DNA from 4 places in the Exiguobacterium sp. N4-1P genome. Region 1 is predicted to be linked to each of the others. Evidence: riboswitches for the same ligand, from Rfam matches in the RefSeq annotation. Region 1 holds a riboswitch; each other region holds the start of a gene.
The links. Region 1 has a riboswitch for thiamine pyrophosphate ahead of A0126_RS07835 (ECF transporter S component). Riboswitches for the same ligand answer to the same signal wherever they lie in the genome.
Positions count from the first base shown of each region.

Region 2: it holds a riboswitch for thiamine pyrophosphate, as region 1 does, so the genes downstream of both, A0126_RS05965 (thiamine phosphate synthase) here and A0126_RS07835 (ECF transporter S component) in region 1, are expected to answer to the same signal.
Region 3: it holds a riboswitch for thiamine pyrophosphate, as region 1 does, so the genes downstream of both, thiD (bifunctional hydroxymethylpyrimidine kinase/phosphomethylpyrimidine kinase) here and A0126_RS07835 (ECF transporter S component) in region 1, are expected to answer to the same signal.
Region 4: it holds a riboswitch for thiamine pyrophosphate, as region 1 does, so the genes downstream of both, A0126_RS18105 (ECF transporter S component) here and A0126_RS07835 (ECF transporter S component) in region 1, are expected to answer to the same signal.

Region 1 covers NZ_CP022236.1:1,480,433-1,488,647, forward strand. Annotated here, with positions in the region: gene A0126_RS07815 (alpha/beta fold hydrolase) at 1-70, shown strand, start outside; gene A0126_RS07820 (NAD(P)/FAD-dependent oxidoreductase) at 602-1,645, opposite strand; gene A0126_RS07825 (energy-coupling factor transporter transmembrane component T family protein) at 1,723-2,448, opposite strand; gene A0126_RS07830 (ABC transporter ATP-binding protein) at 2,414-3,979, opposite strand; gene A0126_RS07835 (ECF transporter S component) at 3,976-4,554, opposite strand; TPP riboswitch at 4,654-4,752, opposite strand; gene A0126_RS07840 (50S ribosomal protein L25/general stress protein Ctc) at 4,842-5,480, opposite strand; gene A0126_RS07845 (DEAD/DEAH box helicase) at 5,820-8,215, opposite strand, start outside.
Region 2 covers NZ_CP022236.1:1,174,731-1,182,945, reverse strand. Annotated here, with positions in the region: gene A0126_RS06000 (AAA family ATPase) at 1-1,101, opposite strand, end outside; gene A0126_RS05995 (exonuclease SbcCD subunit D) at 1,083-2,204, opposite strand; gene A0126_RS05990 (hypothetical protein) at 2,384-2,746, opposite strand; gene A0126_RS05985 (ThiF family adenylyltransferase) at 2,873-3,883, opposite strand; gene A0126_RS05980 (thiazole synthase) at 3,880-4,644, opposite strand; gene thiS (sulfur carrier protein ThiS) at 4,647-4,850, opposite strand; gene A0126_RS05970 (NAD(P)/FAD-dependent oxidoreductase) at 4,834-5,838, opposite strand; gene A0126_RS05965 (thiamine phosphate synthase) at 5,835-6,425, opposite strand; TPP riboswitch at 6,515-6,617, opposite strand; gene nagZ (beta-N-acetylhexosaminidase) at 6,684-7,916, opposite strand; gene A0126_RS05955 (OsmC family protein) at 7,913-8,215, opposite strand, start outside.
Region 3 covers NZ_CP022236.1:521,440-529,654, reverse strand. Annotated here, with positions in the region: gene A0126_RS02725 (DUF1232 domain-containing protein) at 1-331, shown strand, start outside; gene A0126_RS02720 (formate/nitrite transporter family protein) at 381-1,217, opposite strand; gene A0126_RS02715 (hypothetical protein) at 1,407-2,018, opposite strand; gene A0126_RS02710 (YitT family protein) at 2,151-3,020, shown strand; gene A0126_RS02705 (CHASE3 domain-containing protein) at 3,261-3,869, shown strand; gene A0126_RS02700 (ArsR/SmtB family transcription factor) at 3,959-4,324, opposite strand; gene A0126_RS02695 (hypothetical protein) at 4,411-4,848, opposite strand; gene thiE (thiamine phosphate synthase) at 4,869-5,507, opposite strand; gene thiM (hydroxyethylthiazole kinase) at 5,497-6,267, opposite strand; gene thiD (bifunctional hydroxymethylpyrimidine kinase/phosphomethylpyrimidine kinase) at 6,248-7,057, opposite strand; TPP riboswitch at 7,174-7,284, opposite strand; gene A0126_RS02675 (murein hydrolase activator EnvC family protein) at 7,346-8,215, opposite strand, start outside.
Region 4 covers NZ_CP022238.1:289,427-297,641, reverse strand. Annotated here, with positions in the region: gene A0126_RS18115 (DEAD/DEAH box helicase) at 1-2,047, shown strand, start outside; gene A0126_RS18110 (50S ribosomal protein L25/general stress protein Ctc) at 2,387-3,025, shown strand; TPP riboswitch at 3,115-3,213, shown strand; gene A0126_RS18105 (ECF transporter S component) at 3,313-3,891, shown strand; gene A0126_RS18100 (ABC transporter ATP-binding protein) at 3,888-5,453, shown strand; gene A0126_RS18095 (energy-coupling factor transporter transmembrane component T family protein) at 5,419-6,144, shown strand; gene A0126_RS18090 (NAD(P)/FAD-dependent oxidoreductase) at 6,222-7,265, shown strand; gene A0126_RS18085 (alpha/beta fold hydrolase) at 7,797-8,215, opposite strand, start outside.

The DNA.
Region 1 (8,215 bases):
GAGTGGGCACGGGACGGTACTCGATGAACGCGAAAAATTCAACGACACGTTACTTGCTTTCTTAAAATAATCAAAGACACGAAACAGCCATCGTAAGTATGCGATGGCTGTTAAAGCTGTAGCTAAACGGTTATGAAGCCTGAAAATGCTATATCGAGATGCGCTTTCCTGTCTCACCTCGTATTCAAAGCGGCAATCGTTCGCAGTTCTAAGCGATTCAAGACAGATTACGCTCTAAACCGTCTGCATATTTGGATTTATCTCACGGTATTCCCTAAAAAGCGTCACGTTTCGTTGACTCCTACGGGAAAAAGTGCGTTTTTAACGCACTTTCAGAGGCAGGCAAGACCCTGCTCGTTGTCCGTTAGGATCAAGGAGCAACGGCTTGCGCCTCGCCCGAGGAAAGTAACGAAAAAAGACGCTTGATTTCCTGATAGCACGTTGTCTACAGTCTGAAACAGCCATCGCAAGTATGTGATGGCTGTTTTTGTGTCTAGATTGAGGAATGAATACCTCTCTGTTTTAGGAGGTTCCACATGCAGACACCTTAGTGCACGTTCCGCCTTGAACCGAACACCCAGTTCATTCGAAATTCGAGTTCTTATGTTGTATAACTTTTGATGAACCGGCGATCGATCCATTGTTTCAAACGCCAGCTCAAATGATTCGTCTGATAGTGTCGTCCGTAAAGCAAGGTCCCTTGCTGATGTCCCATCGAAAGAATCGTCAAGTAACGCGCTTGCGGCCGGAACGTCCGCAAACGTTCCTGATTGATGAAACGAAGAAGGTTCTCATGCAAGACCGGTGCTTGCCGGACGGCGGTTACACCGTTCTTCGGTGTGTTCGGATATGCGGCGAGCGTCGCACAGTCGCCGACGGCAAACAGAGAAGGGTCCTCTAGCGACTGGAACGTCTCGTGGACGAGCAAAAATCCGCGGTCGTCACAATAGAGGCCGGATGCCTTGAACAGATCCAGTGCTGACGCGCCACCTAAAAACAGGACGGCATCCGCTTTGAATGATTGACCCGACTGGAGCCGGACGGTTTGCTCATCAAGAGAGAGGAACCGGTCGACGATGCGTGTCACGCCCAGCGTATCCAACCGGTCAAGGATGCTTGCTTCTGCCGGGTGTCCTGCGAGGAGCGGTTCATCATGGACGAGTGTGACCGAACAACCGTCCGATTGGAATGAGGCGGCCATCTCGATTGCAGCAGCACCGCTCCCGACGATGACGGGCGACGATGCCTCTTTAAACTGACGGAGCGCCTGATCGATTTGATAATTCGGCTTGATCGTGACGCGTGACGTCGCATCTGAGACATTCCAGTCATTCGAACCGATGTTACACGATACAACATCATAGGGAATGATTTGACCCGATTGACAGAAAACTTGTTTCGTTTGCGGATCGATTCGCGTGACACGGTCCTCCATCAATGTCTTTCCGTGAAGAGAACAGAGTGCTTTGACATCGACCCGGGTCTCCTCGAGTCGATACGTGCCGTCCGCAAGACCGGAGAACATTCCTGAATAATACTGGTAACGGGACGGGTTGATGACGATCCATTCAACATCCGGATGCGTTCCTTCCTTGATACATTCTAAATGGGCATGACCTGCCCCGACTAATACGATTCGTTTCAAACCTTCACCTACTTCTTTAAATTAACTGCTTCCGAAACTATGATTCCCTGAATCCGTCTGCGTTAATCTAATGAATGTCATAGGACAATCCGAAGCAAGCTCGCCACGAGACAAACGAGACAAAAAAACACTTGATCGTGACGCGTCACGACAGGACGGACATAATACGTCCGCTCGGCCTGAAACCGACGCGCTTCCATCGCAATCGCGATTTGTTCCGAACGGATGATACTGTTCGTAAAAAGCGGTAAACTGATGGCGAAAAACGTCTGCCATGGCCAAATCGAGTGCTGTTGCCGGACACGCCGTGCTTGACGGATTGTTCTTATTTCCTGCTGAAAGATCGGAATAAAACGAATCCCTGCTAAAAAGCCGTATGCGAGACGGTCCGGAAGGCGGCACTGATGAATCAGGCTCATGACGAACCGGGTTTGGTCGGTCGTCGCGATGAACGTCAAACTGAGGAAGACGAAGGCGAGCATCCGCAGTGCAATCAACCAGGCATGACCGATACTTTCTTCCGTGACGCGAAACCAACCGAATGACCAAACTTCCGTACTGCCTTTTCCGAAGGCTGCCATCATCCAAAATGTCAGCAAGAACAAGACGAGGTAGGGGGAGACCCGTTTGGCGAGCGTCAACAGTGACCAACCGGAGCAGCCCAATCCGACCGCAGCGAGTAAAAGTAAGGCTATCGTTTCGCGTAACGTCGGTGCCGCAATCAAGAGCACCATCACGTACAGGAGGGCACCGAGCTTGAGTGCCGGATTAATACGTGCGAGCGGGGAGTCGTTTTCCTGCACGACGTTTCACCTCCTCGAGTTGCTGATACAAATACGATAACGGACGAGAGAGTTGGTTATGCTCGAGTAACGTCTCGTCTTTAAACAAAGTGTCCGGTGTGCCGTCGAACTGAAGTCGCCCGTCACCAAGGACGAGGACCCGGTCGGCATACTGGTGGACCAGCTCCATGTCATGCGTCACCATGATCAGCGTCGTCCCGTTTAATCGCGCCTGCTCGAACATCTCGATGAGTTGACTTGTCGTCTCGGCATCTTGACCGAACGTCGGTTCATCGAGTAACAGGACGTCTTTTGGTTCTAACAACATCGTTGCGACGCTGAGCCGTCGCTTTTGACCCATGCTCAGGGCGAGGGGCGACTGACGGGCGACATGGGTTAACCGGTAGGATTGCAACGCCGTTTCAATCCGCTCCGGCGTCGGTGCATCCATGCTGATTACGAGCTCGTCTTCGACCGTCTGCTTGAGAAATTGGAGCTCTGGCTGTTGAAAGACGAATCCGACGTGTCGGTAATAGCTCCGACTTTTCCATGTCCGCAGTTCTTTTTCGAACAAGCGGACCGTACCGCCTTGCGCCGGAATCAATTTCGCCAGTGTTTCGAGCAACGTGCTTTTCCCGGCACCGTTCGATCCGACGACCATGATCCATTCTCCGGCGTGTGTTGCAAGCGACAGGTTATCGACAATCACTTGCTTACGGCGTCCTAACGCGGTGCGCGTCAGCGCGAACGTCGTGTCGTGCCGAACCGGAGGACGGTTGTTAGTCACTTTTCGTAACCGCCCCGCCTGGGAAGAAGCGGGGGGCACGGTTTCCAGTTCATACGGGTAGAGGAGCGGTGTTGCAATGCCGCGTCGTTCGAGTTCAGCGCGATGCTGACCGAAGACATCAAGCGGCGGACCATCACGTAAAATCGTTCCACCGTGATCGAAGACGAGCACCCGGTCACTGAACGTCACACAGCGGTCAAGCTGATGTTCAATCAGAACGAGCGTCAACGTCCGGTCGTGATGGAGTTCCTCAATCAGCTGCATCAAAACCCGATGTCCTGCCGGATCGAGTTGCGCCGTCGGTTCGTCAAGCAATAGAATATCCGGCTCAAGGGCTAGGACGCAGGCGAGGGCGAGTCGTTGTTTCATCCCTCCTGACAGTTGCATAATCGGTGTCGTCAGCGGCACATCAAGGCCGACACGTGCCAGTACGGCGTCAACCCGGTCATCCATCTGACTGCGGTCGACTGAGCGATTTTCAAGACTAAAGGCAACTTCCGCTCCGACGGTCTGCATGCAGAACTGGTCGTCCGGATTTTGAAAAAGGATTCCGACCGTCCCATTCGTTTTGCAGTGGCCGCTGACATCGGCTTCGATCGCGTCAGGTAATAAACCGGCGAGAACATGTAAAAACGTCGTTTTCCCACTGCCGCTCGGTCCGACGAGCAACGTCGTTTCCCCTTCGTGTAGCGTCACCGTCACCTTGTGCAGGACGTTGTCATGTTGCCCCGGATAGCGGACAGACAAGTCGTTACAATGAATCATGCTGCATCCGGCTTCCGCCGCTTACGCCCGATCGCATAACCGTTCAACGTCCCTGTCTTGACGAGCGCATCGACGATGACTTTCGCAAGTAATCCACCGAGCAATGCACCGCTGACGAGTTGAAGGGAAAACGTCAACAGAAGTGTCGTCGTCGTATAGTAGGCGAAACCATTGACGACAAGACTATAGACCATACTACCGATTGCGGCGAACATTCCGGATAGAACTAACGTCATTGTGTTGAACTTCCGGTATCCGAAGAGGGCAAAAGCGATTTCGGCACCGATTCCTTGAGCGAAACCAATCAATAAGGCCGATAATCCGAAGTGACTCCCCGTGAATAATTCGACAGCCGCGGCGACGACTTCTGCAATCAGTGCTGCCCCGGGCTTTTGAATGATGTAGGCGACAAGCGGACTCGCGATGACCCAAATCCCGAACATCCAGTTCGATCCGACCGGTCCGAAGATCGCGGAAATCGGTAACCACAATGTCGACCACCCTAAGTAGAGTACCCCGCAAGCAACCGACAACATCATCATGACAATGATTTCTTTCATTTTCCAACTGTTCATGTTCCTATCTCCCTTTGGCACAACCACCAGACAAACAAAAAGACCGCCCTCTATGAAAGAGAGCGGTCGCTGAATCTGCAAACATGCAGAAAAATTGAACGAATTACCGCTCCACTTTCCTACGCTAGTATGAACTAGATCAGGTTCAAAGGGTCCGAAGTGAATCGTCTCAGCCAATGGGCTCCCCTAGTGGATGTGCATATAGTGTGTACGCTATTTACTGTACCGACTCTACCGACAGTTGTCAATACAGATAAAAACCCTCCGCGAGGGGAGGGTAAGAAAAATTATTCTTTTTCTTCCGTTTGTTCTTCAGTAGAAACTTCTTCTGTCGCTTCAGCTGGTTCTTCAGCATCTGCTTCTTCGAGATCCGCTTCAAGTGTCGATTCGACGACGGCAACGACTTGAATGTCACCTTCCGTAACGATACGGTATTCTTTTTCTTCCGGCAAATCCGAAACCGATAGAGAATCACCGAGGTTAAGATTTGTCACATCGACTTCGACGCGTTCCGGTAATTTATCTGGTGTAGCTGCAACTGTTACTTTAAAGAGTGTTTGTGAAAGATATCCACCAAGTTTTGCACCAGCCGCTTCGCCGACGAGGACGATATCTGTTTCGACTTCTGTTTCTTCATCCATTTTAACAGCGATGAATTCAACGTGCTTGATTGTTGGTGTGAAGATATCCATATCGAGTTTGTTGATCAGTGTGTTGACTTTTTTACCACCGATTTGAAGTGCAACAAGTGCATTCTCACCATGTTCGCGAACGACTTTGATCAATGCTTTTTCGTCAAAGGCAATCGGTGTACTTTCCACTTTGTAACCATACACGACACCAAGAGCTTTTCCTTCATGACGTAATTGCTTTCTAAGTGAGCGTGGGCGTACTTCGCGTTCTTCTACTTTTAATGTTACTGACATGTTCATTTCCCCCTTGAATTTGGTATAGCCCTCAAAAGGTAATGAAGAAAGGAGTGGAACGAATCGTTCCGGATCAAGACGGTGCATCGAATGCTATTTCAAATTGATTTCATAAAAATGAAGATCGAAGTGAGTGGTTAGCATTTCTCTCCCAGGTCATTACGCTGATATTGAGAAACATGTGGTTGTAAAAGCAACTCGCTGATGCGGTGCTATGATAGTTATACCCCCGTAACATTAAAAGCTAAACATCAACCGGCGAAAAAACGATAGCCAGAAACCTGTTCTCCCTAGAGCAGCAACGGTTTACATCCTATTAAGAAATCGGTGCCTTTCCTCTTATTCAAGCAATTGAACCATCTCATCGACCGATAACGCAAGTGACGCCGGTTGTTCAAGTATGTCCGTCACGAGTGTCGCTTTCCGTTCCTGCAGCTCGATGATTTTTTCTTCGATCGTGCCTTTCGTGATTAATTTAATGACTTCGACCGTCTGTGTTTGTCCCATCCGGTGTGCCCGGTCAGCCGCTTGCTGTTCGACAGCCGGATTCCACCAACTGTCATATAAGATGACAGTATCCGCCGTCGCCAGGTTCAGTCCGGTGCCGCCCGCCTTCAGTGAAATCAAAAACAGATCGACTTCGCCTGCATTAAAACGGTCGCAGCGTTCGAGACGCTCCGCAATCGGTGTATCCCCGCGCAGTTCGAAATGAGGGAGGTGCAACTCATGCAGGTCGTTCCGAATCAAATCGAGCATTTTTGTAAACTGTGAAAAAATTAAGATCCGTTTGTCTGCTGCCCGTTTTTCTTGAATCAAGGCGAGCAACCGGTCCCGTTTCGCCGACCGGCCGCGGTAGTTTTCGACGAACAACCGGGGGTCGCAACAGATTTGCCGGAGCCGGGTCAATCCGGCGAGTAACTTCATCCGTTCTTCCGGTTTTGACTGATCGAGATGCTGTAACGTCTCGAGCTGTAACTTTGCCAAGTGGGCGGCATAGAGTTTTTTCTGTGCCGCCGTCAGTTCCGTGTACTGATGGACGACTTGTTTCGCCGGCAACTGTTGCAAAACATCTTTTTTCGTCCGGCGCAGCAAAAACGGTTCGACGAATTGTTGGACGTCCCGTGCTGACCAGTCGAGAAACCGTTGCCGGTCCGGCAAGAGTGCCGGGAAGACGACGTCAAAGATTGACCAGAGATCAAGCGTCTTGTTTTCGAGCGGCGTCCCCGTCAAGGCAAACCGCCGCGTCGCCCACAGTTGTTTTAAGCTGACCGTCGTCTGCGACCGTGGATTCTTCAGATGTTGTGCTTCATCAAAAAAGATACAATCGTAATGGATCGTTTGATGATTTTTGATGTCGAGCCGGAGCGACGGGTAGGAGATGATGAGAATGACGTCGTCCGGCAAGTCTTCGAGCTGTCGTAAGCGCGACGCACGACTCCCGCTGAGCACACGGACGGTGCGTGTCGGAGCAAAGCGGTGCAGCTCTGCTGCCCAATTGTAGAGGAGTGACGCCGGGGCGACGATCAAGACACGTGCACTCGGGAGCGTTTCGATATAACCGATGGCTTGGATCGTTTTGCCGAGTCCCATCTCGTCCGCTAAGATGCCATGACAGTCGTGTGCCGCAAGACTCTTGAAGAAGCGGACGCCGTCTTGCTGATACGGCAAAAGTTGTGTCGCGAGCGGTTCCGGTAACGCCAGTCGCTCTGTTTTTCCGGCTTTCATCTCGAGCAATCGTTCCTTCAGTTGACTGTGGACCGTCAAGAAGGCAGCCGGGGTCAACAGGGCCAAGTTCGGCACGGCAGGAACGGTCAATTCCGCTTCAAGTAACGTCTGTTCCGTCGCTTCGACTTCCTGTAACAGCCGTTTGATTTGCGTGAAGGCACGGTCTTCAAGCGACAGCAATTGTCCCGAACGTAAACGGTGGTACGTCTTTTGCGTCACGAGTGACGCGAGGACCGCCGACAGTTCTTGTTCTGAAATCCCGTCCATCGAAAACTTGAACGTCAACCAATCGAGTCGCTTCGTCACGTTGACTTCAATTTTCGGATGGAATGGACCGGGGAGCAATGCCGTTTTGATGCTCGCCGTCGCGTATAACTCGAGTTGACCGAGGGCAACCATCGGGTCAAGTAAACCTTTTAAGACAACGTAGTGATTACTTTCTCCTTCTACTACATAACGGGCTTGATCCGCGCAGAGTCCTGTCGCTTCCAAATAACGCGTCACCGCCCGCTCCGTCGACAAGTCACGCCCGATCCAGCGTGTCGGAGTCAACGGGTTGACGGTTTTGCCGTCGTAATCAAACGTGACGACGACTTCCAGGCGGGTATTGATCCGGTCGAGAGCCAGTTTGACGCGAGGGGATCCGCTGACGAGTCGGCCCCGGACAGCGGCGCTCATCCAGATGTCCGCCCGTTCCCGTAACCAGTCGCGGTCGTTCAGTAAACGGTCGAAGTAGGGCAGGGACAAGAGATAACTGCGCTGTGTCGTCAGGCTTTCGAGTGCAATCCCGCCGTCGCGGACGTCAAACCGGAGCTGCGCTTTATTTTCGCGTGTCAATGTCGCAAGATAGGTTGCAGCTGCGGCATCTTCAATTGTCGGTTGCGCTGAAAACGGTGTGATGGCCGGACGATTCGGTCCGGGCGTCCCGTAGGCTTGAATTTGTTGTAAGGCTAACAGCACTGCGACGATATGCCCACAAAACGAGGCATCCATGGCGAGCGAGGGACAGT
Region 2 (8,215 bases), 310 kb from region 1:
CCGTCGGGCCCCGTCACGAATTTCTTGTTCGCGACTCGCTAACTGTTCCGCTTGACCGGTGATTTGGTCAAGACGTCCTTGCAACGTCGTCAGTTCTGACGTCAATTGCGTTTGCGCCGTCTCCAGGCGGACGACCGTCTGCTGCTCTGACAAGAAGGCATCGTATCGTCCCGTGATGGCCGCGGCACGTGTCGCAATCTCATACCGGTTCGCTTGTCGCGTGATGTCGGGTAACGTCACGGCGAGTTCTTGCTCGAGTCGCGACAGCCGTTCATGTTCGACGAAGGCATGTTCGAGTTGTTCCGCCTGGCGGAAGCGTTCGCTAACCTGATTGACGTCTTGACGCACCTGCTGTTCGACTGTTTTGGCGGCAGTGATCGTTTCATCGAGCGACGCTAACAATTCATCCGTCACGCTCCGGATCGTCGTCTCATTTTGATTGACCCAATCAACTTCTAACGGCAATTCCTCCAGTTTTGCGAGCTGTTTCGTTTTTGTCTCTTTGATTGCTGCAGCAAGATCGAGTGCTTTCCGGTGCAAGCGTTGCTGGAACTCACCGTACTGCTCCGTCTTGAACAGTTGCTTCAGGATTTGCAGTTTGTCTTTTGACTCCGCCATCAACAGCTCCCGGAATTTATTTTGCGGCAACAGCAAAATTTGCGAAAACTGTTTATGGTCGAGCTGCAAGAGACTTTGAACCCGTTGCTTGACTTCGGGGATTTTGACGGCGAGCGGTTGCCACGCCATCCCGTCGAACCGTGCCAGTTCTGCCTCGTGCGCATAGTCCGTTTTGTTGACGGGATGTGGTTGGCTCGGTTGGCGAATCACACGATAGCGTTCACCTTTCAGTAAAAATTCCAGTTCGACTTCCGTTTTGACATCAGGGCGCGCGAAATGACTCCGTAAATCCGTCATCTCCCGTTCGCCGCCTGACGTCTCCCCGTAAAGGGCAAACGTCAAGGCATCAAAAATCGTCGTTTTGCCGGCTCCCGTATTACCGGAAATGACGAACATCGTCCGTCCGGCGAGTGCCGTGAAATCAATCGTCTGTTCTTCTGCGAACGGGCCGAACGCCCGTAAGGTCAATCGTTCTGGCCGCATGTCGCTTCCTCCTCTAGGACGGTCTGCATCGCATCCGTCGGTCGTTTTTCCCGGACTGCTTCATAAAACTCACTGAATAAATCGGTTAGCGTCGCCGTCTTGACCTGGTCGCGCGATGCTTGGACGGAGCGTGTGCTCTCCCTAGTAAAACCGGTCCGCTCGAGATGCAGGATGTTCGGAAAAACTTTTTTCAGCTTACCCATCGGATCAATCAACGCTTCCGCATCCGTCAAGTTGATTTTGATGTAGTCGTCCGTCGATTGTGTCGCGACGAACGTCGGATCCATCAGTTCGGCGAGCGTTCCCGTCAACTCCCGTAAATCACGCCGCGGGGCAATCGGCTCAAAGCGACGTTCAAACGTTCCTGCGTCATTGAGCGTCAGGATATCGACGCCTTTGACGTGACTCGCTTCCGAAAAGGAATACTTTAAAAGTGATCCACTGTACCGGATCGTCTCGGAACGGATCGCGAGCGGGTTATGTAGGTGACCGAGTGCCGTATAAGTGAACGGCGCAAACGTACTGGCACTGATTTGCCCTGCCGTCCCGACCGACAGTTGACGCTCCGAGTCGGTCTCGAGTCCACCGATGACGAAGGCATGACCGACGAGGACGCTTGGTCCTGTAATCGTTAAGGGTTCGATGATTTTTCGCATCGCTTCGTCATGATTCCGAATCGTGTCGTCCTGATAGACGTAACGGACGATCGCCGGATCTGCGAACGGGACCGGATAAAACTTGACGCCTTTAATCTCGATCGGCTCAATCACCGGTGTTAATTTACCGGCGAGATGTAGACCTGACCGTTCGAGAAGGGTCGTCGCGAAACTGAGCCGTTCCGCCGAATCGTGGTTACCGCTGATCGCGATGACCGGAATCCCGCGGTCGAGGACGATGTCCGCGAGTGTCGCATCGAGCAGTTCGACCGCCTCGGTCGGTGGGACGGCGCGATCATATAAGTCGCCCGCAATGACCACCGCGTCCGGACGTTCCCGGTCGAGTAATGCTAAAAATGCTTCGAGCGCGGCGCGTTGATTGTCAATCATCGATTCGCCGTGGACGATTTTTCCTAAATGCCAATCCGCTGTATGAATCCATTTCATGTTTCCTCACCCTCACTTTACTAATATATTAAGTCCAGTTTAACACGTCTGAAACGGCAATGACGACTCTCGTCCGCGCATAGGCTTCGATCCGGCATGCGTCTATAATCAAAAAAAAGACAGTAAAGACCGGACGCGACCGGACCTTACTATCCTTTACATTCCATGCATTCATTTCCTTAATGTTTGTGCCGCAACCGCTTGACAGAAGTGATGATGGAGACGGATCCTCCGATGATAGCACCGACTACAATTCCTGTCGTGAATTTTGAGCTCTGATGTTTGTTCGGTATATGGGCTGTTTGTTGTTGTTCGAAAATTTGGGCAAGAGGGGACGCGTCTGGTTCAACTTCGATCAGATGATTCGCATGTGCTTCAACATCTTCCCGTCGTTCGACGCTACAAGGTGACAGATAGAACGGATTTAAGTTCGTCCGGTACCGATCTGGATTCCAATTCGCCTGCTGAACCGGTTCAGCTGTCTGTTCTGTCCGCTTCGTCTGGTCCGATGATTGGACCACTTTATCGAATTCTTGTTTCATCCTAATCACTCCTCTTCGCTTTCAGTCTACCTAAAACGCCATTTTGTGTCTTGAAGTCTTATTTACCTCTTTTCAAAACATCTAAAACATATATTTTGAATGTTAGTTTGATTTTTTTGTGACTTTTTAACCAAAAAAGGCGTGATAGAGCTGTTTTGCACGGACGAGTTCCTGTTCCCCATGAATCAGGACGCGTCCGTCACGAAAGGCGACGAATCGATGCGTCTCCGTCTTAAAACTGAGCAAGTACGGATTTTTCGCGACGATACTGACGACCGGGCTCAGATTCTGTTCAAGACGTTCTAAGTCACGCGCCTCATCTCCACGGACCTGGACGGCGTCACGTCCACACAATGTTGTAAACTGCACCGGCATGTGCGTCAAATACGGATAGGTCCGGTTCTCGCCGCAGGACGGGCATGATGCCTTCTTCAAAGACGCGACATTGATGCGGCTCTGTTCATTCGTCCAGACGTCGAACGCGAGCAATTCCTGCCGTAGCGCGTCCGTCGCACCGACGAGGAGCTTCAAGGCTTCCGCGACTTGATACGCGGCGACGAGTTGAATCGCCGGACCAATCACACCCGCCGTCTCGCACGTCGCTTGCCCGCGTGGTAAATGTTCGAGCAAACAATGCAGGCACGGGGTCTCGTCCGGGAGGACCGTATAGGTCATGCCGTAACTCCCGACGCAGCCGCCGTAAATCCACGGAATCTTGTGTTGCGCCGCCACATCATTGATCAGCATCCGGATATCGAAGTGATCGGTTGCGTCAAGAATCAAATCGACACCAGGAATCAATTGCGGTAATTCGTAACGCGTGACATCGGTGACGTGGGCTATAATCTCGACTTCCTGATTGATGGCATTTAAGCGGCGCTCCGCCGCGATCGCTTTCGGGACATGCTGCGCGGCATCGTCCTCCGTGTAAAGGTGCTGCCGCTGGAGATTGCTCCACTCGACGTAATCACGGTCGACGATCGTCAGCTTGCCGATTCCGGCACGGACGAGTTGTTCGGCACTTGCCGTTCCGAGTGCGCCCATGCCGATGATGAGAACATGTTTTTTTGTCAGCTCATCTTGTCCCGCCTGACCGATCGGCCGAAACCGGGTTTGCCGTGAATAACGATCCGTCATCGACTCATCCCTGTCTCGGGACTACTCGCCGTCGCGTACCGTTTCTTTTCGATCCGTCCCGCTTCAAAGCCAAGTCGTCCCGCTTCGACGGCAAGCTTCATCGCTCGCGCCATCTTGACCGGGTCTTTCGCATGGGCGACGGCCGAATTAAGTAAGACGGCGTCTGCACCGAGTTCCATTGCGTAGGCGACATCGGTCGGTGAACCGATTCCTGCATCGACGATGACTGGGACCGTCATCTGTTCGATGATGAAGCTTAAGGCCAGTGGATTAAGGATTCCTTGTCCGGATCCGATTGGGGACGCGGCAGGCATGATGGCGTGACACCCGAGTTCTTCCAGTCTTCGTGCCAACAACAGATCGTCTGACGTATACGGTAAGACGGTGAATCCTTCTTTTAATAATTCTTCCGATGCCCGCAACGTTTCGATTGGGTCCGGTAACAGCGTTTTATCACAGCCGATGACTTCAACTTTGACCATGTCGCACAGTCCGGACGCGCGGGCGAGTTTTGCCAGCCGAACCGCTTCTTCCGCTGTCTTCGCCCCCGCCGTGTTCGGTAATAAATGATACTGACTCAAATCAAGCGCCTCTAAAAAGTTCGGTTGACTCGCTTCAAAGATATCCATCCGGCGAACGGAAAAGGTCAGGATGTCTGCTCCTGATGCCTCGACTGCTTGCTGCTGTGTCGTCACGTCGGGGTATTTGCCCGTTCCGAGTAATAACCGCGACTGAAATGTCGTTTGACCAATCGTTAACATGATTAACCGCCTCCTACGAAGTGAACGATTTCAAAAGAATCGCCTGTTTGAATGGGTGTGTTTTGGTATGCTGTCCGCTCGACAATCTGTCGATTCTGTTCGATGATGACCATTTTTTCCGTCAAATTGAGATGATGAATCAATCCGTCGATTGTCGAAATCGATCCGTCAAGCGTATACGGTTGACCATTAATGGTGAGTTGCATTCGTGTTCCTCCTCGATTCATGTAATGAAAACGGACGAAGCTCATATTTCGGCGTGATTCCCGTTACCTCGTCTGCCAGGACGGACGCCGTGATCGGGGCGAGTAATATCCCGTGCCGATGATGCCCGGTCGCGACGAATAGGTGCCCGACTCCCGGGACCTGCCCGAGATAAGGCAATCCGTCCGCTGTTTGTGGACGAATCCCGGACCAGATGTCCACGATTTCCGCTTCTCTGATTGCCGGGAACAGTCGCGCCGCCGCCTGCAGGAGATGTTCAATCCCGCTGACGCTGACCCCTGTCGTCTCGTCACCGATCCGTTCCGTCGCCCCGATGATGATCCGTCCGTCAAACTTCGGAACGAGGTACACGTCGTCGCTAAACAACGTCTCGGTCAAGACATGTCCCGTAAGCCGGACGGCGAGGCATTCGCCTTTGACCGGTACCGTCGCGATCTCGACACCACTCGTCGCGAGTAACGCTTCTGATCCCCGACCGCTTGCGACCACGACGTTCCCGGCTTCGCGCTTACCGTTACTTGTCGCAACGCCGACGACGGTCGCCCCTGCCCGGAGCAGTCCCGTGACCATTGTCTGTTCTTCAATCACACCTCCGCGGGCTTTAATCGCGTGACGGAGCGAACGCGTCAACTGGACGGGATCGATTTGACCGACTGAAGCGAACCGGATGTCCCCGTCTGCACGGATCAGTCGAAACGGGTTTTCTTTATAGCCACTATCAATGCCGGTCTCATTAAACAGCTCACGGACGAGGTCGGGATAAAGCTGTCGACTCGCTGCTGCCAGTTGATGTAAGGCAGGAATCAGTTCATGATCCGTCGCAAGCATGCCGGCTGCTGCCCGCGTCGCTCCTTCACTGGAACGATTTTGCTCAAGCACGCGTACCGGTTGTCCTCGTTTGAGCAATTCGTAGGCGAGTGTCAAACCGATTACGCCTGCGCCGACGATTAACGTCTCTTTTGCTTTCATTGATCAATCACCTCGCGATACGACTGGACTGCTTCGACCGGATTTGCCTGACCGAGAATCCCTGACATCACAGCGATGCCAGCAACTCCGGTCGCGAGGACACCCGCGACATTCTCCGGCTGAATCCCGCCAATCGCGATGACGGGGACTTTTGAAAACGTGACGATTTGCGCGAGTGCCGCTAGTCCGCGCGGGGCGACGTCCTGTTTTGACGCCGTCGCAAAGACATGACCATACATGACGAAGTCGCTGTCCGTCTCAAGCGCTTCCGTCAAGGAGTGGATTGATCGGCCGATTTGTAGCTCGCTGAATTGACGCCGCACGACAGCGACGGGAATACTGCGCGATGTCAACTGGACACTTGACTTCGTCACGAGGGCGACATCGAGCCGGTCATGGACGATTAGTTTTTCACGTGGAACACCGGCGCATACTAGCTCCTCGATCAATTGGACGAGTCGGTCCGCCGACCAACCCGGTTCCCGGATATGAATCATGTCGACATAAGGCACAACAGCCGGCAAGACTTCTAGAAGATGTGTCAGCTCTTTTGTCCCGGTCGTCACAATATGTAACTTCGGACGCATACCTTCTCCTCCTTGCTACACAAAAAGGACCACCCCATGAACATGATGGAGTGGTCCGAAAAATGTCCAGGTAAGACCTGAGACAGGATGATAATCAGAAGCCACTTCCCTCCGCTAGTACGAACTAGATCAGGTTCAAAGGGTCCGGATATTTCCGTCTCAGTCTGCTGCGAGACTCCCCTAGTGTAGAACTATTTAGTGTTGGTTGGTTCATTCGTAGTCTACCATGACCGCTCGCTTGATTTCTAGTCTGACTTGTCAGTTCAGCCAATCCGTGACCGTTTTGACCTGTTCCGTCAATTGTTCACGCGTTGGAATCAGCTTCGTGTCTGCTAAATCATACGTTTGTTTCAGACGTAAGACACGTGTCACTTTCGCGTCGAGGTCAGCCCGTGATAGTGACTTGTCCTTGATCCCCTGCATAATTGCCGCATGAACATCCGTGTAAGCACCGGCTTGCGAGAACATCGCCATGTCGGCACCACGTTCGAGGGCGAGACGCGAAGCTTGGGCGAGACCATATTGTTTCGTGATCGCACCCATTACGAGGTCGTCCGTCACGATGACGCCATCGAACTTCAACTCGTCACGCAACAGTTGTTGCATGACCGGCTCTGATAACGACGACGGATTGTCTGGGTCGAGCGCCGGGAATAAAATGTGTGCGACCATCACCATTTCCGCTCCGGCATCGATTGCCGCTTTGAACGGGACGAGTTCCAGTTGCTCGAGTTGCGCTTTCGTCTTCGTCACGGTCGGTAAGCCGACATGCGAATCGACGGTCGTATCCCCGTGTCCGGGAAAATGTTTGATGACCGGCACGACATCTTCCGACTTGATTCCCTGCATTAACGGGACACCGAGCCGGGCGACATCATCCGGCTCAGCGCTCAGTGCCCGGTCCCCGATGATCGGGTTCGCCGGATTGCTGTTGACATCAAGAACCGGGGCAAAATCCATATTGAATCCATAAAACCGTGACATCGCACCAAATGCCTGTCCGGTCTTTTGCATCAATGCCGGATCGTTTTTCTGACCGAGCGTCAAACTCGGAGGTAAATGAAACGTTTGATCCGGGACACGGCTGACCCGTCCTCCTTCTTCATCGAAACCGAGGAACGCGAGCGGTTCGGCGGCTTGTGCGTCCTTGATTGCTGCCGTCAAGGTTTTCAGCTGGGCGTCTGACGTGATATTGCCTCCGAGTAACAGGACACCGCCTATCGCGTGATTGTTTAACAGACTTCGGTCCGCGTCCGATAACGTCGTCCCGCTGATCCCGATATACAGCAATTGATCGACCTTTTCAGCAGTCGAGAGTTTGGCGAGCTGACGTTTGATGTCTTGCTCCGCCTGTTCGGCAGCCGTCGGTTCGTCGGCTGCCGGCTGTTGCTGACTCGTCTTCGGTTCCGGTTTCGTCTTCGGTTCTGTTGCTGGTTCACTCGCGCATGCCGTCAAAAAGCAAGCCGTTAAAAGCAGGTAAATCGGTTTCAAAGCGGTTCCTCGTTTCGGACGCCATTGATTGAATAATAGACTTCAATTTCAGCATTCAGTGATTTCGAGACAGAACAGTATTTATCTTTTGATAACGACACGGCCCGGCGGACTTTATCGTCCGGTAAGTCGCCTTCGAGACGATAATGAATCGAAATCGTCGTAAAGCGGCGCGGGTGTTCCGTCGCCCGTTCTCCCTCAATGTCCATCTCAAACGAGGTTAACGGTAAACGCATTTTTTCTAAAATGGAGACGATGTCCATTCCCGTACAGCCGGCGACGGCGTGTAACAACAATTC
Region 3 (8,215 bases), 960 kb from region 1:
AGATTTATTGATTCGAGGAGAAGTTGGCTTAGCACATTTAACAAAAGATATCGCTTCAGAAGAAGGGTCTGATATCGAACGTGAAGCAGAACTCGTGCTGTATTTCCAACTTAAACAGTTACTTGAGATGTTACGTGCCCTTTATCAAAAACGTTTTTCGATGAAGGAAGAACAAGAACAATTATTATTGACGGCTGTGCTCTATTTTACTTCCCCAGTTGATGCACTACCTGACGAAAATGTTCTCGGTCTGTTCGATGATGCTCAAATCGTCGAATCGATCTATGAAGAACTCGCAGCAGATGTCGATCGCTTCCAACATCTCGAATAAAGAAAAAGGTAAGGGAGGCGGGAAAACCCGTCGCTACCTTACCTTTTCTTTATGCTTTTTTTTTCGTCGCGATGTTGATTGTCGCAGCTTGTTGTTTTGATTGATCCACTTCTAGCTTTTCTTTATTCAACCACGTGTAAACCATTCCCATGAAGAGTGCTCCACCGATGATGTTACCGAAGAGAGCAGGAATTAAGTTATGGATTGCTCCGGCAAATGAAATCGCCTCTGGGTGAGGTACGACAAGCGCGATTGAGAACAATGCCATATTGGCAATGACATGGTCAAAACCTGATGCGAAGAAGACAGCAACTAAAACCATCATCATCATGATTTGTGCCAATTCATTTTTCATGTTTTTCGGAATGAAAATCGCTAAACAAACCATCCAGTTACAGAAGATTGCTCGCGTAAAAATTTCCCATGTCGAGTGATGGATTTTCGATTCAGAGACAGCGAACAACCAGTTGTTTGCGCCTAACTCTTGAATGATTCCAGTTTGCGAAAAGAGTAACGCGAAGGCAAGTCCTCCGAGACCATTACCAATCAAACAAATCGTCCATACTTTAAACGTATCCATTTTTGTAGTGTATCCACGCATCGTCGCCGTAGTAAAATACATCGTATTTCCTGTAAACAGTTCTGCACCGCCGTAGACAATTAAGACAAGCGCAACACCAAAAGTTAATCCACCGACGAGCGTCATCGCAGCCGATTCATTTAGATAAAGTCCGTTGATTGCTTTGAGTGTAAATATGATAGCAAAACCGATGAATACCCCAGCAAGCATGGCACGAACTAAATATTCGAGTGGACGCATTTGTAGCATTTTAGTTGATTTAACCGCTTTATTTCTTAGCCCTTCTAATGCTTCTACTTCATTCATTGTAGAAACCTCGCTTTCTTCTTGTTCAACACTTCACAATGTTTGTTCACTTATTATCATACTTCCATCTTATAAGATGTTCAACCCCTGCCTACCCCTTATTTAAGGTTTTTACGAAAGAATGACATGTAAACGATACCATTGTGTCAAGTTTGTGAAAAAAGCTTTTTCTTGCTAGATACAACTACTTTACGGGTATATTTTGAGTTGTGAACGGAAGTATTCTAGAAAGGATTTTCGTCTTGATTCAACTAATACATAGTCGTCAATAACTACACGATTAAAGCGGTTAGTGGACGTCGAAGCTCGCTCAATATCGCGTGGTGTATACCCTTCAAAATCATTACGCGTGATTTTAATTTGAAGGATTGATACAGGATCCGTATATTGAATTTCAACTGTCATTACATTAGGAATCGCTAAAAAAAGAGCCAGCGTATGGTGCATGACGAGTTGCGAAAATCGACTTTTGATAAAAGAGGGTGTAGACGGATCAATCCATTCATGATTTGTCCCGACCCATTCTTTTCTGGATTTACCCGTCACTTCATAACGTAAGGAGACGGTAGTCCCTTCAATCTTTACTTGTTTAAGTGCGTCTGAAAATGGAAATCGTTCAATAAATCCTGTCATTGCATTTGTATTTGTAACCGATGTTCCGACATATCTGGTGACCAGTGCTCCATCACGCCACTTATTGTCAGGGGATTCCCTCGAGTAATGCAACATAAAAACGGAACCTGCGCTTAATCCAATGAGCGCACAGCATAAAAATAAAAGGATTTTTTTCAATTCACTCAATTCCTTTCGACCCGCGTCACATTTTTTTTACGATATTTTTCAGTTGAGGGGTTGAATTTAATGCTATATAGGCGTACTCTTGCAGGCAGATACTTTACAAAGGAGGAGCATGAGGATTTCTCATCAATCACAATGAAGACTAAACAAACGAGCAAGAAAAAACGAACAGAAAAAATCAGTTTCCTTTTAATCGGTACACTTCTTTACTCCCTTTATATCAGCCTTTTATTATCTCCAAATGACATTGGATCTGGCGGCATCATGGGAATCACACTTATTTTCCAAGAGTTGTTCAATACGCCTATCGGACTGACCCAACTTGTCTTGAATATCCCGCTTTTCTTACTTGGTTTTCGCTTCTTAAGAAAACGATTCATGCTACTTTCAGGAATTATCGTCCTTATTTCTTCATTTTTAATTGATTGGATTCCAACACAAGTGGTTCCTGAGTCATTAAACGATCCTCTCGTCGCCTCCATTTTTGCAGGGTTAGTTTCCGGACTCGCAATGGCATTAATCTTCTTTGGCGGCGCTTCGACAGGTGGACTCGACATCCTCGGAAAGTTCTTTTATGCCCGCTTTCATAACTGGCCGCTCCCGCGTATTTTTTTAATGCAGGATTTAGTGATCTATATCTTAGTTTGGCTAGTCTTCGACTTAAAACATGTTATGTATGCATTAATTATGAGCTTCGTTCGCGCCAAGGCGTTGCAAACGGTCTATAGTTTTTACTCTGCTTCTAAACAATGTATTATCATTTGTGAAAAAGCAGATGAAATCAACGACGTCATCACAAAAGAACTTGGTCGTGGTGTCACGATTCTCGATGCGCGCGGTGGCTATTCCAACCGGACAAAGAAGATGGTTTATGTCGTCGTACAGAATAATGAAATCGTTCGTCTTCAGGAAATTGTTTCTTCTGTCGAACCTAATGCCTTCGTCACCTTCTCTGAGATTCATACCGTCTTCGGAAATTACAAAGAACATTCCTACTCTTTTTAAATGAACCGCACACGATGAAACGACACCCCCTGTCATGAGGTGGGTTGTTTTTTGTAAACGAAGGCTGACCCATCATATACGTCTACGTTTGGTATCGCTTCAGGTTTCATCTCAAAATATAAAACGATTGGATCCCCGTAACCAAAAGATGTTCCCCTAAAAAATAGATAACTCTTCACTTTTTGGGAATTAGTGGTTAAGCTAATGACATTACCAGTTAGCTTACGAAGGAATGATTGCATGAATAAACTTTGGCGCTACCGCATCTCTCTCATTCTTTTAGTCAGTTTGTTCGCTTCGATTCCTCTCATCTATGCCTTGACAGGTTATCGTACCATTTCAAAAATGACAGAAGAGATGCACGCCCATAACATCCCGATGATTAAACAGGTCGACCAACTCGTCGAATACAATCGGGATCGGGCAAATGCCGTTCGCGGCCTATTGCTCTATGAAGACGACCGCTACATTGAACAATACTACTTCTGCACGACCAAAATTCATGATTTACGCCGTGTGCTCAATGCTTCGAACGAAACACCTGTACCGATTAAAGATTTATTGGTCCGTAACAATGCATGGGAAAAAGAAATCGAAACCGTTTTCAGCCTTTATGAAACAAACGGTTCACAGGCAGCTACCGCTTTAGCGAAACAATCGACGCAGACCACGCAGACCATTCTTGAAGATCTTGCTCAAGTTAAAGATCAATTGTATACCGAATTAGATCAAGAACTCGAAAATACGGCGCTCGTGACAGCATCCTATAAACGGATGTGCTTTAGTCTATCCATTTTAGCCTTTCTACTCATCAGTGTGACCATCACGTTCTTCCATCGAATCAAATAATCTGTTGTTTCATACGATTAGCTTCGTGAAAAAGCTAAAAAACGCACCGCAGTTCTTTATCGGACTGCGGTGCGTTTTTTATATTTTTCTCAAGAAGAAGCCTTTCCTTCATTCACATGCTCCATTGCCAAATGAACTAACGACGAGACATGATGGTCATCAAGTGAATAATAGACAACTTTTCCTTCTTTACGATATTTGACGAGACCTTGTTTCAATAACGTTCTTAAGTGATGCGAAGCCGTCGCAATCGAACAATCAACTGATGCCGATACGTCACAAACACAAAGTTCTCGCTCGACCGTCAATGCATAAGCGATTCGTAGACGCGTTGCGTCCGATAACACTTTAAACAATTTCCCAATCTCAAGCGTCGGGATTTTCTCAACGGCATGACCAATTTCAGTAGCACGTTTTTTATCGATCGCAATCGTCTCACAGCGTGGTGCCTCCACTGTCTTCACCTCTCCTCCAAACTATTGCACCATCCTAAAACAACAAATGCAAGTAAGATGACTACGATGATTCGCGAGGTGAAGATTCATTTCCGATGTTTTTTTTGGATTGTACGAAAAACTGCCCATCCCCCTAATCGATTCCCGATATCCCAAACGATTCGATTAGTATCGACAGCCCGTACACCGATATCGATGATACTTGTATTTCGCAATCGCTCCTTATATCGATTCGATAGGAAGCGTGGTAACGGTACTTGTAACATCACTCGATAAAATAAATCGAGGTGTGTATGGCCCCAGATTTCCGTAGCGATGGATGCCGTTTTAATCAACAGCGGCCGTTTATATCGTTGTTGGTGTTTGTTTTTTAACAAAACCGCCAATTCAAATGCATAACGATTCGGATAGGGAAACAATTTCCAACCTAAATGATACTTTCCACGGTTGTCGATTCGAATGATTTGTGGTTCGATTCGATACCGAATCCAGCCTCCCCGAAAGCGAATGACTTGCCATTTCACGTACATCACCTCTTCAGTGATTATACCCGGTCTGATACTATTTGACGCGCAGTCTGAACCGCCTCTTTGAACTCTCGTGCCGCACGTTCAATATCTGGTGCTGCGAATAAGGCAGAGACGACGGCATATCCTTCAAGCATCTCGAATAAGTCGGGCACCACATGATGTGTGATTCCACCAATCCCGACGAGAGGAAGGGAAACAGCCCGGCGAATCGCCCGGAGTGTTTCGTTTGTCATCTGACTCGCATCGTCTTTTGTCGCCGTTGGATAGAGCGACCCTACGCCAAGATAAGTTGCCCCGTCTTGCTCTGCTTCGATTGCCTGTTCAACGGTGGAAACAGAAACCCCAATCGTGGCTTCCGGTAACAGCTTACGTGCTTCCTTCAAAGGGATGTCCTCTTGCCCGATATGCAGACCTGCACCGACGATTTGTGCGATATCAATCCGGTCATTGATGATGAGTGGGACGCCGTAACGAGACATCATTTTCTTCAAGTCACTCGCTTGTTCGAGAAATTCTTTCCCTTGCGCCTGCTTTTCACGAAGCTGGACCATCGTCGCGCCACCTTTTATTGCTGCTTCGACCGCATCAATCAAGGCAACGTCCGGGTGAAAGCGCCGATCTGTTACCGCATAAACCGTGTAATCATTCTCCACTGGTCAATACCCCTTTCAAACTTTCTTCTGTAGTCAAGCTGATTGCGTTGAACAACCCCATCCGGAAATCACCAAGTCCCGCTGCTTCATCTGCGACTTCACCCGCTTTTCCCATTAAATACGTCCCATAGGTCGCTGCTTCGAATGCATCATACCCTGCTCCAAGTAGGGTTCCGATGAGCGATGCCGTCATGCAACCTGTCCCTGTAATGTGTCCGAGTCGTGGCGTTCCTACGGTTAGTTTTACTTGTCGCTTGCCGTCTGTAATGAAATCAACCGGTCCCGTTACGACGAGAGTCGTCCCGAGCCGTCCAGCAAACTCATGGACGACTTGAAAATCTAATGTCTCTCCGGAAGCGACATCGACTCCTTTTGAACGTCCGACTTGACCGATGAGCGTCTTGATTTCAGAGACGTTCCCCTTAATGACCGTAAAATGAATTGCTTCGAGTAACTCTTTCGTGAATTGTGTCCGAAGTGTCGTCGCCCCCATTCCGACTGGATCTAAAATAATCGGTTTCTTCAATCGGTTAGCCGTTTGACCTGCCAACAATTGCGACGCTCGTGAAGCTGCGTTCAATGTCCCGATATTGATAACGACAGCATCTGCATGTCCAACCATTTCCTCGACTTCTAGGATATCTTCCGCCATGACAGGTGAACCCCCGAGCGCAAGGGTCATATTGGCACACTCATTAATCGTGACCGCATTCGTTAAATGATGAATTAATGGTTTTTTATCATGAATGGTTGTAAGCATCCGTTTCCCTCCAAATGTCATAAAAGTGATGTGTCGGTCCGATTCCGTTCCCTAAGGCAAATCCATGCCGGATTGCTTCAGTTACGTACCGTTTAGCATAAATCACGCTATCCTTCAGGGAATCTCCCAGCGCAAGACGTGCCGCAATCGCGGAAGACAATGTACATCCAGTACCATGTGTATGCTGGCGTTTTAATCGTGCCTCCTGAAACAGATGATGCCTCCCTTCCGTGTATAAAATATCCGAGGCATCCGTACTTTCAAGATGACCGCCTTTTAACAGGATAGCGATGTCTCGTTTTTGTGCGAATTCCGTCGTCGCCAGCTTCATTTCATCAATTGTCGAAATCGCTTGCCCTAACATGCGTTCCATTTCCGGAATATTCGGGGTCGTCAAGGTTGCAAGCGGCATCAAATGCTCCATTAATGCTTGTTCAGCATATTTCCTTAACAGCGCATGCCCCCCTTTTGCGACCATCACGGGGTCTAAGACGACTGGTCCCTGATAATGTTTCAAACATTTGGCAATGACTTGAATCGTTTTTTCATTCGAGACCATCCCAATTTTAACGGCATCTACACGAATATCGCTAAAAATCGAGTTCAACTGGGCTTCGACAAGCGTTGGTGATACATCTTCAACTGCTTGTACGCCTAACGTATTTTGCGCTGTGATAGCAGTAATTACACTCATACCGTAAACCCCAAGAGCAGAAAAAGTTTTTAAGTCGGCTTGAATTCCAGCTCCACCACTAGAGTCTGATCCAGCAATCGTCAGTACATGTTTCATCGATAGACCTCACTTTCTATGAGAGCACAAGGAGAAAGCGGAACGAAAAAAAGCGCCGTCCGCTGTAAAAAAGCAGACGACGCCATGAAAAACCAACGAGTGTGGTCACTTATTCATGTCTTCAATCTCAACTTTCCTACGCTGGTATTATCCAGATCAGGTGATAGGGTCGAAAACAGAATGGTTTTCCTCTCAGCCAGATTCCTCCAGCTCCCCTAGTTGCTCATGATTTAAATTTCTCTTTCACTGTAGCATAGCGCCATAAAAAAAACGAGCCGAAGCTCGTTTTTATAAGTATGCTAATGGATTAACTGTGTTAGCTGGTCCTGTCGCACTGTATTGGTAACCACCAATATGCAATTCAAAATGAAGATGTGCGCCCGTCGAGTTTCCCGTATTTCCGAGCGTACCGATTTGTTGCCCTTGCGAGACCGTTTGTCCAGCATGAACTGATAATGAATTCATATGCGCGTAAACTGTTGTATACACTTTCCCATTCAAGAAATGTGAAATCATCACGTGATTTCCGTACGGTCCACCGCTTCCTGCTGTGATGACCGTTCCTGAAGCTGCTGCGACGATTGATGATCCGACTGACCCTCTAAAGTCGACACCATTATGGAAAGTATACCCATTCGCACCACTCGCTGGTCCGAATCCTTGTGAAACACTTCCTGACGCAGGGCGAACGAACTGCGCCGAACCACTCGGAACACTAGCGACTGGCGTAGCACTTACGACCTTCTTAGACGTCCCGGCGTTGTTTTTTTCCGCCGCCTCCGCCGCCTTTTCCGCTGCCGCTTTTTCAGCTGCTGCCTTTTCCGCTGCTGCTTTAGCTGCTGCCTTTGCTGCCGCAATCGCACGTTCTTGCGCTTCTAATGTCGCTTGAAGTTCTTTCGCATTCAGAAGTTTTGTCGTAAATTTTGTTTTACCTTGACGTAATTTTTTTAAGGTTGCACTACGTGCTTTCATTTGCTGTTTGAGTTCCTTTTTTTGAACCAAAAGGGCTTCTTTTTCTTTCACTCGCTCTTCCTTTTTATCCACAAGCGTCGCTTTAGCATCAGCTAATTTTTTTTGCGTTTCAAGGTAAGCAGAAATCATCTTGTCATCTTGTTCAGCAATTTTTTTCCCTGCCATCACACGACTAAAGAGATCGCC
Region 4 (8,215 bases), on a different contig from region 1:
GGGCCGACTCGTCAGCGGATCCCCTCGCGTCAAACTGGCTCTCGACCGGATCAATACCCGCCTGGAAGTCGTCGTCACGTTTGATTACGACGGCAAAACCGTCAACCCGTTGACTCCGACACGCTGGATCGGGCGTGACTTGTCGACGGAGCGGGCGGTGACGCGTTATTTGGAAGCGACAGGACTCTGCGCGGATCAAGCCCGTTATGTAGTAGAAGGAGAAAGTAATCACTACGTTGTCTTAAAAGGTTTACTTGACCCGATGGTTGCCCTCGGTCAACTCGAGTTATACGCGACGGCGAGCATCAAAACGGCATTGCTCCCCGGTCCATTCCATCCGAAAATTGAAGTCAACGTGACGAAGCGACTCGATTGGTTGACGTTCAAGTTTTCGATGGACGGGATTTCAGAACAAGAACTGTCGGCGGTCCTCGCGTCACTCGTGACGCAAAAGACGTACCACCGTTTACGTTCGGGACAATTGCTGTCGCTTGAAGACCGTGCCTTCACGCAAATCAAACGGCTGTTACAGGAAGTCGAAGCGACGGAACAGACGTTACTTGAAGCGGAATTGACCGTTCCTGCCGTGCCGAACTTGGCCCTGTTGACCCCGGCTGCCTTCTTGACGGTCCACAGTCAACTGAAGGAACGATTGCTCGAGATGAAAGCCGGAAAAACAGAGCGACTGGCGTTACCGGAACCGCTCGCGACACAACTTTTGCCGTATCAGCAAGACGGCGTCCGCTTCTTCAAGAGTCTTGCGGCACACGACTGTCATGGCATCTTAGCGGACGAGATGGGACTCGGCAAAACGATCCAAGCCATCGGTTATATCGAAACGCTCCCGAGTGCACGTGTCTTGATCGTCGCCCCGGCGTCACTCCTCTACAATTGGGCAGCAGAGCTGCACCGCTTTGCTCCGACACGCACCGTCCGTGTGCTCAGCGGGAGTCGTGCGTCGCGCTTACGACAGCTCGAAGACTTGCCGGACGACGTCATTCTCATCATCTCCTACCCGTCGCTCCGGCTCGACATCAAAAATCATCAAACGATCCATTACGATTGTATCTTTTTTGATGAAGCACAACATCTGAAGAATCCACGGTCGCAGACGACGGTCAGCTTAAAACAACTGTGGGCGACGCGGCGGTTTGCCTTGACGGGGACGCCGCTCGAAAACAAGACGCTTGATCTCTGGTCAATCTTTGACGTCGTCTTCCCGGCACTCTTGCCGGACCGGCAACGGTTTCTCGACTGGTCAGCACGGGACGTCCAACAATTCGTCGAACCGTTTTTGCTGCGCCGGACGAAAAAAGATGTTTTGCAACAGTTGCCGGCGAAACAAGTCGTCCATCAGTACACGGAACTGACGGCGGCACAGAAAAAACTCTATGCCGCCCACTTGGCAAAGTTACAGCTCGAGACGTTACAGCATCTCGATCAGTCAAAACCGGAAGAACGGATGAAGTTACTCGCCGGATTGACCCGGCTCCGGCAAATCTGTTGCGACCCCCGGTTGTTCGTCGAAAACTACCGCGGCCGGTCGGCGAAACGGGACCGGTTGCTCGCCTTGATTCAAGAAAAACGGGCAGCAGACAAACGGATCTTAATTTTTTCACAGTTTACAAAAATGCTCGATTTGATTCGGAACGACCTGCATGAGTTGCACCTCCCTCATTTCGAACTGCGCGGGGATACACCGATTGCGGAGCGTCTCGAACGCTGCGACCGTTTTAATGCAGGCGAAGTCGATCTGTTTTTGATTTCACTGAAGGCGGGCGGCACCGGACTGAACCTGGCGACGGCGGATACTGTCATCTTATATGACAGTTGGTGGAATCCGGCTGTCGAACAGCAAGCGGCTGACCGGGCACACCGGATGGGACAAACACAGACGGTCGAAGTCATTAAATTAATCACGAAAGGCACGATCGAAGAAAAAATCATCGAGCTGCAGGAACGGAAAGCGACACTCGTGACGGACATACTTGAACAACCGGCGTCACTTGCGTTATCGGTCGATGAGATGGTTCAATTGCTTGAATAAGAGGAAAGGCACCGATTTCTTAATAGGATGTAAACCGTTGCTGCTCTAGGGAGAACAGGTTTCTGGCTATCGTTTTTTCGCCGGTTGATGTTTAGCTTTTAATGTTACGGGGGTATAACTATCATAGCACCGCATCAGCGAGTTGCTTTTACAACCACATGTTTCTCAATATCAGCGTAATGACCTGGGAGAGAAATGCTAACCACTCACTTCGATCTTCATTTTTATGAAATCAATTTGAAATAGCATTCGATGCACCGTCTTGATCCGGAACGATTCGTTCCACTCCTTTCTTCATTACCTTTTGAGGGCTATACCAAATTCAAGGGGGAAATGAACATGTCAGTAACATTAAAAGTAGAAGAACGCGAAGTACGCCCACGCTCACTTAGAAAGCAATTACGTCATGAAGGAAAAGCTCTTGGTGTCGTGTATGGTTACAAAGTGGAAAGTACACCGATTGCCTTTGACGAAAAAGCATTGATCAAAGTCGTTCGCGAACATGGTGAGAATGCACTTGTTGCACTTCAAATCGGTGGTAAAAAAGTCAACACACTGATCAACAAACTCGATATGGATATCTTCACACCAACAATCAAGCACGTTGAATTCATCGCTGTTAAAATGGATGAAGAAACAGAAGTCGAAACAGATATCGTCCTCGTCGGCGAAGCGGCTGGTGCAAAACTTGGTGGATATCTTTCACAAACACTCTTTAAAGTAACAGTTGCAGCTACACCAGATAAATTACCGGAACGCGTCGAAGTCGATGTGACAAATCTTAACCTCGGTGATTCTCTATCGGTTTCGGATTTGCCGGAAGAAAAAGAATACCGTATCGTTACGGAAGGTGACATTCAAGTCGTTGCCGTCGTCGAATCGACACTTGAAGCGGATCTCGAAGAAGCAGATGCTGAAGAACCAGCTGAAGCGACAGAAGAAGTTTCTACTGAAGAACAAACGGAAGAAAAAGAATAATTTTTCTTACCCTCCCCTCGCGGAGGGTTTTTATCTGTATTGACAACTGTCGGTAGAGTCGGTACAGTAAATAGCGTACACACTATATGCACATCCACTAGGGGAGCCCATTGGCTGAGACGATTCACTTCGGACCCTTTGAACCTGATCTAGTTCATACTAGCGTAGGAAAGTGGAGCGGTAATTCGTTCAATTTTTCTGCATGTTTGCAGATTCAGCGACCGCTCTCTTTCATAGAGGGCGGTCTTTTTGTTTGTCTGGTGGTTGTGCCAAAGGGAGATAGGAACATGAACAGTTGGAAAATGAAAGAAATCATTGTCATGATGATGTTGTCGGTTGCTTGCGGGGTACTCTACTTAGGGTGGTCGACATTGTGGTTACCGATTTCCGCGATCTTCGGACCGGTCGGATCGAACTGGATGTTCGGGATTTGGGTCATCGCGAGTCCGCTTGTCGCCTACATCATTCAAAAGCCCGGGGCAGCACTGATTGCAGAAGTCGTCGCCGCGGCTGTCGAATTATTCACGGGGAGTCACTTCGGATTATCGGCCTTATTGATTGGTTTCGCTCAAGGAATCGGTGCCGAAATCGCTTTTGCCCTCTTCGGATACCGGAAGTTCAACACAATGACGTTAGTTCTATCCGGAATGTTCGCCGCAATCGGTAGTATGGTCTATAGTCTTGTCGTCAATGGTTTCGCCTACTATACGACGACGACACTTCTGTTGACGTTTTCCCTTCAACTCGTCAGCGGTGCATTGCTCGGTGGATTACTTGCGAAAGTCATCGTCGATGCGCTCGTCAAGACAGGGACGTTGAACGGTTATGCGATCGGGCGTAAGCGGCGGAAGCCGGATGCAGCATGATTCATTGTAACGACTTGTCTGTCCGCTATCCGGGGCAACATGACAACGTCCTGCACAAGGTGACGGTGACGCTACACGAAGGGGAAACGACGTTGCTCGTCGGACCGAGCGGCAGTGGGAAAACGACGTTTTTACATGTTCTCGCCGGTTTATTACCTGACGCGATCGAAGCCGATGTCAGCGGCCACTGCAAAACGAATGGGACGGTCGGAATCCTTTTTCAAAATCCGGACGACCAGTTCTGCATGCAGACCGTCGGAGCGGAAGTTGCCTTTAGTCTTGAAAATCGCTCAGTCGACCGCAGTCAGATGGATGACCGGGTTGACGCCGTACTGGCACGTGTCGGCCTTGATGTGCCGCTGACGACACCGATTATGCAACTGTCAGGAGGGATGAAACAACGACTCGCCCTCGCCTGCGTCCTAGCCCTTGAGCCGGATATTCTATTGCTTGACGAACCGACGGCGCAACTCGATCCGGCAGGACATCGGGTTTTGATGCAGCTGATTGAGGAACTCCATCACGACCGGACGTTGACGCTCGTTCTGATTGAACATCAGCTTGACCGCTGTGTGACGTTCAGTGACCGGGTGCTCGTCTTCGATCACGGTGGAACGATTTTACGTGATGGTCCGCCGCTTGATGTCTTCGGTCAGCATCGCGCTGAACTCGAACGACGCGGCATTGCAACACCGCTCCTCTACCCGTATGAACTGGAAACCGTGCCCCCCGCTTCTTCCCAGGCGGGGCGGTTACGAAAAGTGACTAACAACCGTCCTCCGGTTCGGCACGACACGACGTTCGCGCTGACGCGCACCGCGTTAGGACGCCGTAAGCAAGTGATTGTCGATAACCTGTCGCTTGCAACACACGCCGGAGAATGGATCATGGTCGTCGGATCGAACGGTGCCGGGAAAAGCACGTTGCTCGAAACACTGGCGAAATTGATTCCGGCGCAAGGCGGTACGGTCCGCTTGTTCGAAAAAGAACTGCGGACATGGAAAAGTCGGAGCTATTACCGACACGTCGGATTCGTCTTTCAACAGCCAGAGCTCCAATTTCTCAAGCAGACGGTCGAAGACGAGCTCGTAATCAGCATGGATGCACCGACGCCGGAGCGGATTGAAACGGCGTTGCAATCCTACCGGTTAACCCATGTCGCCCGTCAGTCGCCCCTCGCCCTGAGCATGGGTCAAAAGCGACGGCTCAGCGTCGCAACGATGTTGTTAGAACCAAAAGACGTCCTGTTACTCGATGAACCGACGTTCGGTCAAGATGCCGAGACGACAAGTCAACTCATCGAGATGTTCGAGCAGGCGCGATTAAACGGGACGACGCTGATCATGGTGACGCATGACATGGAGCTGGTCCACCAGTATGCCGACCGGGTCCTCGTCCTTGGTGACGGGCGACTTCAGTTCGACGGCACACCGGACACTTTGTTTAAAGACGAGACGTTACTCGAGCATAACCAACTCTCTCGTCCGTTATCGTATTTGTATCAGCAACTCGAGGAGGTGAAACGTCGTGCAGGAAAACGACTCCCCGCTCGCACGTATTAATCCGGCACTCAAGCTCGGTGCCCTCCTGTACGTGATGGTGCTCTTGATTGCGGCACCGACGTTACGCGAAACGATAGCCTTACTTTTACTCGCTGCGGTCGGATTGGGCTGCTCCGGTTGGTCACTGTTGACGCTCGCCAAACGGGTCTCCCCCTACCTCGTCTTGTTCTTGCTGACATTTTGGATGATGGCAGCCTTCGGAAAAGGCAGTACGGAAGTTTGGTCATTCGGTTGGTTTCGCGTCACGGAAGAAAGTATCGGTCATGCCTGGTTGATTGCACTGCGGATGCTCGCCTTCGTCTTCCTCAGTTTGACGTTCATCGCGACGACCGACCAAACCCGGTTCGTCATGAGCCTGATTCATCAGTGCCGCCTTCCGGACCGTCTCGCATACGGCTTTTTAGCAGGGATTCGTTTTATTCCGATCTTTCAGCAGGAAATAAGAACAATCCGTCAAGCACGGCGTGTCCGGCAACAGCACTCGATTTGGCCATGGCAGACGTTTTTCGCCATCAGTTTACCGCTTTTTACGAACAGTATCATCCGTTCGGAACAAATCGCGATTGCGATGGAAGCGCGTCGGTTTCAGGCCGAGCGGACGTATTATGTCCGTCCTGTCGTGACGCGTCACGATCAAGTGTTTTTTTGTCTCGTTTGTCTCGTGGCGAGCTTGCTTCGGATTGTCCTATGACATTCATTAGATTAACGCAGACGGATTCAGGGAATCATAGTTTCGGAAGCAGTTAATTTAAAGAAGTAGGTGAAGGTTTGAAACGAATCGTATTAGTCGGGGCAGGTCATGCCCATTTAGAATGTATCAAGGAAGGAACGCATCCGGATGTTGAATGGATCGTCATCAACCCGTCCCGTTACCAGTATTATTCAGGAATGTTCTCCGGTCTTGCGGACGGCACGTATCGACTCGAGGAGACCCGGGTCGATGTCAAAGCACTCTGTTCTCTTCACGGAAAGACATTGATGGAGGACCGTGTCACGCGAATCGATCCGCAAACGAAACAAGTTTTCTGTCAATCGGGTCAAATCATTCCCTATGATGTTGTATCGTGTAACATCGGTTCGAATGACTGGAATGTCTCAGATGCGACGTCACGCGTCACGATCAAGCCGAATTATCAAATCGATCAGGCGCTCCGTCAGTTTAAAGAGGCATCGTCGCCCGTCATCGTCGGGAGCGGTGCTGCTGCAATCGAGATGGCCGCCTCATTCCAATCGGACGGTTGTTCGGTCACACTCGTCCATGATGAACCGCTCCTCGCAGGACACCCGGCAGAAGCAAGCATCCTTGACCGGTTGGATACGCTGGGCGTGACACGCATCGTCGACCGGTTCCTCTCTCTTGATGAGCAAACCGTCCGGCTCCAGTCGGGTCAATCATTCAAAGCGGATGCCGTCCTGTTTTTAGGTGGCGCGTCAGCACTGGATCTGTTCAAGGCATCCGGCCTCTATTGTGACGACCGCGGATTTTTGCTCGTCCACGAGACGTTCCAGTCGCTAGAGGACCCTTCTCTGTTTGCCGTCGGCGACTGTGCGACGCTCGCCGCATATCCGAACACACCGAAGAACGGTGTAACCGCCGTCCGGCAAGCACCGGTCTTGCATGAGAACCTTCTTCGTTTCATCAATCAGGAACGTTTGCGGACGTTCCGGCCGCAAGCGCGTTACTTGACGATTCTTTCGATGGGACATCAGCAAGGGACCTTGCTTTACGGACGACACTATCAGACGAATCATTTGAGCTGGCGTTTGAAACAATGGATCGATCGCCGGTTCATCAAAAGTTATACAACATAAGAACTCGAATTTCGAATGAACTGGGTGTTCGGTTCAAGGCGGAACGTGCACTAAGGTGTCTGCATGTGGAACCTCCTAAAACAGAGAGGTATTCATTCCTCAATCTAGACACAAAAACAGCCATCACATACTTGCGATGGCTGTTTCAGACTGTAGACAACGTGCTATCAGGAAATCAAGCGTCTTTTTTCGTTACTTTCCTCGGGCGAGGCGCAAGCCGTTGCTCCTTGATCCTAACGGACAACGAGCAGGGTCTTGCCTGCCTCTGAAAGTGCGTTAAAAACGCACTTTTTCCCGTAGGAGTCAACGAAACGTGACGCTTTTTAGGGAATACCGTGAGATAAATCCAAATATGCAGACGGTTTAGAGCGTAATCTGTCTTGAATCGCTTAGAACTGCGAACGATTGCCGCTTTGAATACGAGGTGAGACAGGAAAGCGCATCTCGATATAGCATTTTCAGGCTTCATAACCGTTTAGCTACAGCTTTAACAGCCATCGCATACTTACGATGGCTGTTTCGTGTCTTTGATTATTTTAAGAAAGCAAGTAACGTGTCGTTGAATTTTTCGCGTTCATCGAGTACCGTCCCGTGCCCACTCTCTTCAAATGGTTCGATGCGTGAGTTCGGGATTCCTTTTTGCATCTCTTCCGCAAATTCAAACGGACAGACTTTATCTTTTTTGCCATGAATGATTAACGTCTCGACGTCAATCTGCGGCAATTCATTCCGTAAGTCTTCGTCGCGCAAGGCGATTGCCGATAAAATCGTGCCGTGAGAAGAGGCTGCGACACTTAAGTTGTGGAACCATTGTGTCAGCGGTTCTGAATGGTCTTGTTCAAAGAAGATTTTTCCGAATCCTTCAAGCATCGCCGGACGGTCTTTTCTCGTATCGGCAATCAAGTCATCGACTTCGTCTTTTGTCATCCCGTACGGGTACCCTTCCCGTT